Regions from separate parts of the Paenibacillus sp. MABNR03 genome, predicted to be linked through region 1. Evidence: riboswitches for the same ligand, from Rfam matches in the RefSeq annotation. Region 1 holds a riboswitch; the other holds the start of a gene.
The links. Region 1 has a riboswitch for S-adenosylmethionine ahead of metA (homoserine O-acetyltransferase MetA). Riboswitches for the same ligand answer to the same signal wherever they lie in the genome.
Positions count from the first base shown of each region.

Region 1 (3,415 bases):
GGAACTCGCGGTCATGCCCGAACAGGAGCAGGAGGCCGTTTGGAATGCATACGAAGAACTAGGAGATAGCTTCCTGAAACCCGTATTACATAAAGTTTATGGTGGAGATAAGCCAGGTGGAGGTAATCTGGAGCAGGTATATGAGAGATTGCGCATGATACGCATTCGGTTCCGGAGACATGCAGAGGCGGAGCGGAATGCTGGATAAGAACCAAAGATAGAGTGACAAAGGTTACGCAAAAGCCAAAAAAGACGAAGCAGTCTCTCCCTGAAAAGGAGCGCTTCGTCTTTCTATTTGGTACGTTCAGTTCAGATCCAATCTTTTTTACGGAAAATAAAGAACATGCTTAAGCCCAGGGTTACCATCAGGCCAATGACGACAAAATATCCATACTTCCAGTCCAGCTCAGGCATGTTCGTGAAGTTCATCCCGTAGATCCCGGTGATGACCGTCAGGGGCATGAACACCGTTGTAATGGCGGTAAACACACGCATGATTTCATTCGCCCGGTTGGCGATACTGGATTGGTAAGCTTCTCGCAAGTTCCCCATCAGGTCCCGATAGGTCTCAAATGTCTCGGATATTTTCACGGCATTCTCATAGATGTCACTGAAGTACTTTTGCAGTTGATCATCGATCAGCCGCAAGTCTTTTTTATTGAGCGTATTAATAACCTCTTTTTGAGGCCCCAGCACCTTTTTGAGCCACAGAATCTCACTGCGCAGCCCGATAATTTCATTCAGATGGGATTTCTTGGTGTGCATCAGAATATCTTCTTCGAGCTTCTCGATGCGTGCTTCAATCCGGTCTCCGACCGTAAAGTAGTTATCCACAATCAAGTCGACCAGCAGATACAGGAGACGATCGGGTGTACTGACTTCCTGTTCCCACAGAATTGGCTTCAATGTACGAAGTTCGCTGACTTTCTGCTTCGTCACACTGATGATAAAATGTCTGCCAAGAAACAGGTTGACGGCACGTAAAAAGATCTCTTCATCATCAAAACGAATACTGTTGATTACAATAAAATAATGGCTCTCATAAATTTCAATCTTCGGGCGCTGTTCTTCATCACTCAAACAGTCCTCTACAGCCAGATCATGCATCATAAACAGCGGTTGAAGCACCGCCAGATCATCCACGTCTGCATCGATCCAGTAAAATCCCTCTGCTGGTGGCGTCAGCGCCTGCTGGATATCGTCCACCGGGATAAATACACCGTTGTTTACCAACCGGATTTTCATCGTTCATCCACTCCTTCTGCACCCGCCAAACAGGCGGATTTTCATCAATATGGGCGCAAAAAGAACAGATCAGCCGGTCGGCAGCGGAGCCTGGAGGTCAGGACTGCGTTCGCTCTATAATCAAACGGAAGTAACGTCCCGCTGCCGGCATGCTGATGTCAATTCTCTATGCAGTTTGTCGGAATACGGCTGACAGTCAGGCCTCGGGTCGCCATCCATTGAATATGTCACCTCTCACATAAGGGTATGCAACACTTGTTTAGTATACCGCTGGTACATGGTGCTTTCAAGCGCAAAAATGTGTCTATTTCGCGCCCTGAAGCAGTGTATGACAGCGAGAGACAAACGGTTCCGGCCTACATGAACAGACACAAAACTACATGCTTGACGTGAGAGGATTAATGTTTTAAAGTAGACGGTGAACCACACTAAGCACACAATTGAATATGGCGAAATCTTATCAAGAGTAGGTGGAGGGACTGGCCCGATGAAACCCGGCAACCGGCGGTATACCGCACGGTGCTAATTCTTGCAGCGACTAAGTGTCCAAGGAGACACTGTTGTAACTGAGAGATGAGAGAGGCGCATATCTATTTACATATGACCTTTCTCGGAATCCGAGAAAGGTCTTTGTTATATGCACCGACTTCTCAGCACTGATTTTCGCTACGAAACTTGAGTTTGTCACATGTGAGGGTTTCAATTCCAACCATCCCTGTAGACAAGCTCATGGCTGCCTAACGCTGAATTGACGCGAACACATCAAGCCAGCGGGCTGCATCTATCTATGCACAAGGAGGAGTTGTACATCATGCCAATCAAAATACCAGACACATTGCCTGCCAAGGAAGTCCTTGCAGGAGAGAACATTTTTGTCATGGACGAGACACATGCTTATCAGCAGGATATTCGTCCACTACGCATTGCTATATTAAACCTGATGCCTACCAAAGAAACGACAGAAACCCAGCTGCTGCGTCTCGTGGGGAACACCCCGATTCAAGTGGATATCGTCCTGGTACATCCCAAATCGCATACGTCGAAGAACACGTCACAGGAGTATCTGAATCTTTTCTACAAAACCTTTGACGAGATTGAACATCGCCGTTTTGACGGGATGATCATTACAGGTGCACCGGTGGAGCAGATGGATTTCGAAGACGTCAATTATTGGAAGGAAATTCAGGAAATCTTCGAGTGGACTAAAACCAATGTGACTTCGACCATGCATATATGTTGGGCTTCCCAGGCTGGACTGTACCATCATTTTGATGTACCTAAGGTCGCGCTGGATGAGAAGTGCTTTGGCGTATTTCCACATACGATCAACAAATCTCATGTGCCGCTGCTGCGTGGGTTTGATGAAGTGTTTAACGTTCCTCATTCCCGTCACACTGAAGTGCGGCGTGAGGATATTGAGAAAAACGAAAAGCTCGAAATTTTGGCTGAATCAGAGGAAGCAGGCATCTTCCTGGTTGCAACCAAAGACGGCAAGCAAATTTTTGTGACAGGGCATGCAGAGTATGATCCATTGTCTCTGAAATGGGAATATGACCGTGATGCATCCAAAGGATTGGATATCGCCTTGCCAAAGCACTATTTTCCAAACGACGATCCATCCCGTGTTCCTCCGGCAACCTGGCGGGCACATGCAAACTTATTATTCTCTAATTGGCTCAATTACTATGTGTACCAGGAAACGCCTTACGACATTGGCCCGCAAATCTAATCGAGATTACAGGAGGATGCTGCAATGGAAGACAATAAGTTGAAAATCGAGAGCCGCTTGGCTCAAATCGGGTCCGTTAATGAACCGGTGACAGGTGCCGTGAATTTTCCAATCTATCAATCGACAGCGTTTCGTCATCCGAAGCTTGGACAGAGCACAGGTTTTGATTATATTCGTACAACTAATCCAACCCGTAAGGTGTTAGAAGAAGCAGCAGCTGCACTGGAATCTGGCGATGCTGGTTTTGCCTGTAGTTCGGGCATGGCAGCCCTGCAAACCATCTTTGCGATGTTTGGACAGGGAGATCATCTGATTGTATCGCTGGATCTGTATGGAGGAACGTATCGTTTGCTTGAGCGCATCCTGTCCCGTTTCGGCGTGACCGCAAGTTATGTGGACACCAATGATATAGCGGCAATGGAAAGTATTCGTCAGCCGAAT
Region 1 is NZ_JBCIYR010000002.1:1,126,750-1,130,164, forward strand. Features, by position in the region: gene AAIH57_RS13950 (HRDC domain-containing protein) at 1-208, shown strand, start outside; gene corA (magnesium/cobalt transporter CorA) at 310-1,245, opposite strand; gene AAIH57_RS13960 (hypothetical protein) at 1,295-1,438, shown strand; SAM riboswitch class I at 1,700-1,825, shown strand; gene metA (homoserine O-acetyltransferase MetA) at 2,057-2,974, shown strand; gene AAIH57_RS13970 (PLP-dependent transferase) at 2,999-3,415, shown strand, end outside.

Region 2 (3,415 bases), on a different contig from region 1:
TAATCTCCAGGTTTTTCGGATTGGCTGTAATATCCTGAATCGTGGATGCGATGTTAGTGTTATCTTTCAGGGTAATGATCCCTTCCTTTGCGAGCAGCAGCAATGCACGTCCACCGTTGGATGGGTCATTGGGAATCGCTACTTTGGCGCCGTCTTGCAGCTCATCCAAAGACTTAATCTTTTTGGAGTAACCAGCAAAAGGTTCAACATGGACAGCTGCTACACTAACGAGGTTAAAACCACGTTCTTTATTTTCTGTGTCCAGGTAAGGTTGATGTTGGAAAAAGTTTGCATCCAATTGTTTGTCTGCCAACTGTTGGTTCGGCTGAACATAGTCATTGAACGTTACAATCTGCAAACGAATGCCTTGAGCTTCCAGCTCAGGTTTGATACTTTCCAGAATTTCAGCGTGCGGTGTTGGTGAAGCTCCGACTTTCAATTCCACGGTACGCGGTGCACCTGCTTCATTATCTGCCCCACTGTCTGAATCCTTGTTGTTTCCGCATGCAGCAAGTACCGCAATCAGCATCAGGCTGAGCAGTGCAAAAGACCATTTTTTCATGTGTAAAACCCCTTCTCCAATAAATTTGTTGCATATTTGCATTCGTCCAGCATGGATTGGATGCAAAATGCTATATATGTGTTATTTCCGGGTGAACAATTTAACGAGTCGATCGCCAAACATTTGCAGAACTTGCACCAGAATGACCATGAATACGACTGAAATAATCATAATTTCATATTGGTAACGGAAGTAGCCATAGTTAATCGCAAGTGTACCGAGTCCACCACCGCCGACCATGCCAGCCATCGCCGTATAAGATACTAACGTTACAATCGTAATTGTAATCCCTGCAAGCAGACCAGGCAGCGCCTCAGGCAGCAGTACGCGCCTTACAATCTGTCCAGTTGATGCCCCCATCGCCTGAGCGGCCTCAATGACTCCACGATCCACTTCACGAAGTGTAGTCTCAACCAACCTTGCGAAGTAAGGAGCAGCTGCAATAACAAGTGGCGGGATGACTCCAAGTACACCTGTGGCTGTACCGACCAGTGAACGTGTAAACGGAATAAGGGCAACGATCAAAATAATGAACGGTACCGACCGCAGAATGTTAACAACGATGGATAACACGGTATAGAAGATACGTGACTGAACGGAAGCCGATCTCGCTGTCATAAATAGCAGGACACCCAGTGGCAATCCTATGATAATGGTAAACAAACCGGACGCTCCCAGAATTTGCAATGTTTCAATGGAGGCCTTGCCGATCTCTCCCCAGCGTACAGATGAAAAATCCATGTTAACGAAGCACCTCCACATCAAGCCCTTGCTCATTCAATTCATGCACTGTTCGACCAATCGCTTCCGCATCGCCTTCAAAACGAACGGTTAACTGTCCATACGGAATCTGTTTAATTCTCGAGATCGTTCCTTGCAGAATGGCGAAGTCCACTCCGGTCTGACGAACTGTTCTGGACAAAATGGCTTCATATGTTTTATCGCCCAAAAATGAGATTTTGACCAGCTGTGAGCGTCCGTCCTGCTGAGCCGTTCCACCGGCATGTGCCAGGGCAGCCTCTTCCAATAAAAGCTCTGACTCGTGGTCACGCTGCATGAAGTCACGCGTAATGGCATGCTGCGGCTTAAGGAAGACATCCGTTACAGGGCCTTGTTCCACGATTCCTCCCTGATGAATGACAGCAACTTGATCACAGATGCTCTGAATGACATGCATTTCATGGGTGATCAGAACAATGGTTAGATCGTATTTTTTGTTAATATCCATCAGCAGCTTCAAAATCGAAGCCGTGGTCTGCGGGTCAAGCGCCGATGTCGCTTCGTCGCAGAGTAGAACTGCCGGATCACTGGCAAGTGCACGGGCGATGCCTACTCTCTGTTTCTGTCCCCCGGACAGCTGCGCAGGATATTTGCTGCTATGATGCTCCAGGCCAACGAGAGCGAGCAGCTCCTTCACTTTGCGGTCAATCTCAGCCTTAGGCGTATTAACCAGCTTCAATGGGAAAGCAACATTGTCATATACCGTAGCTGAAGATAACAGATTAAAGTGCTGAAATATCATGCCAATCTTGCGTCGCTGCTGCTGCAGCTCCGTTTTGCTGAGGCCTGTAAGGTTCACACCATCCACCCATACCTCACCAGCTGTTGGTCTTTCAAGCAGATTGATACATCGAATCAATGTACTTTTCCCTGCACCGGAGTGTCCGATAACTCCGAATATTTCACCCTTGCCGACGTTCAGATCCAAATCGGCTAGTGCTGTCGTTTGTTTTGTACCTCTGCCGTACGTCTTGGTTAATCCCTTTAATTCAATCAATATGACTTCTCCTTCCCACCGCCTACATGTATCTTTACCCGAATGAAAGGAAAACTCCCCTCTAGCGTATAAAAAAGAGCCCTTTTGCAGAAACAAAAAGGGCTCTTCACATGAAAGAATGTACCTTCTCATCTGCCAAAATCGTGCTTTGCACCATTTTGTAGGAATTAGCACCTAACATCTATAAAGTATGACTGGCTTGTCATGTCATTATAAATCGGTTGCCGGGCTTCATCGGGCCTGTCCCTCCGCCGCTCTCGATAAGAAATATGAAATTTATAAGTTCAGTGGTAAAATTTTAAATAGCTACACATATTAATTCCATGTAACGTTTAATTTAGAAACTCAGTATAATCCAAGTATTCCGCTTTGTCAAAGGTAAATATTACACCTGATTTACTTTGCAAGTTCGGACACTCCTTGCTTGTGCCACATCTTGTTGATGTAACCATAAGCCTCCTTTAGCGTTTCGCAAACCATATCAACGCCCTGGCACAATTCATCCAGATGCTGATCCAGATCCTCCAGCTTTACTTTGCCCTGCAATGTCTGGTGAAGCTGCCAGAGGTCATCCTGCATCTCGGAGTTCATGTAATGAATCTCCATGTTCCGTCGTTTGCGAAGCTTGCTCATTGGCTCCCGGTAGGCATCCTTGATATTGATCAATCGAACAGCAAGGTCTCCATGCATTTTGGCATAACCAAACTGTCTTAAGACGGTAAAATAGGAGAAATGGGACTTCACTTTGGACGTGTTTAACTGAAATAATTCATTCAATACCGTGCCTGTCTTATCCAGAATCGCAAAACACCGGATAAACCCATCCTTATAAAAATATACATAACGAGCGTATTCCGCCTTTTCCTCAATGGTCATATCATCGGTGGAACCCGCCTTCACCTTTTTCCGAAAGTGGGATGCAGCAAAACAGCTCTGCTCCAGCTCATCCAGTGAGGAGATCAAGCCCTGTGTCCAGACATACAGTTTTCGATAATCGTGAGTCGGATCCTGATTCAGGTCTAACTGTCGTTGTAGAAGTTCAAGCGTCTCCACCATCGACTCGATGGCTTCCTCCA
Region 2 is NZ_JBCIYR010000005.1:215,587-219,001, forward strand. Features, by position in the region: gene AAIH57_RS23890 (MetQ/NlpA family ABC transporter substrate-binding protein) at 1-562, opposite strand, end outside; gene AAIH57_RS23895 (methionine ABC transporter permease) at 644-1,303, opposite strand; gene AAIH57_RS23900 (methionine ABC transporter ATP-binding protein) at 1,305-2,339, opposite strand; SAM riboswitch class I at 2,465-2,606, opposite strand; gene AAIH57_RS23905 (Cthe_2314 family HEPN domain-containing protein) at 2,736-3,415, opposite strand, start outside.
Region 2: linked by a shared signal. The riboswitch ahead of AAIH57_RS23900 (methionine ABC transporter ATP-binding protein) and the one ahead of metA (homoserine O-acetyltransferase MetA) in region 1 are both predicted to bind S-adenosylmethionine.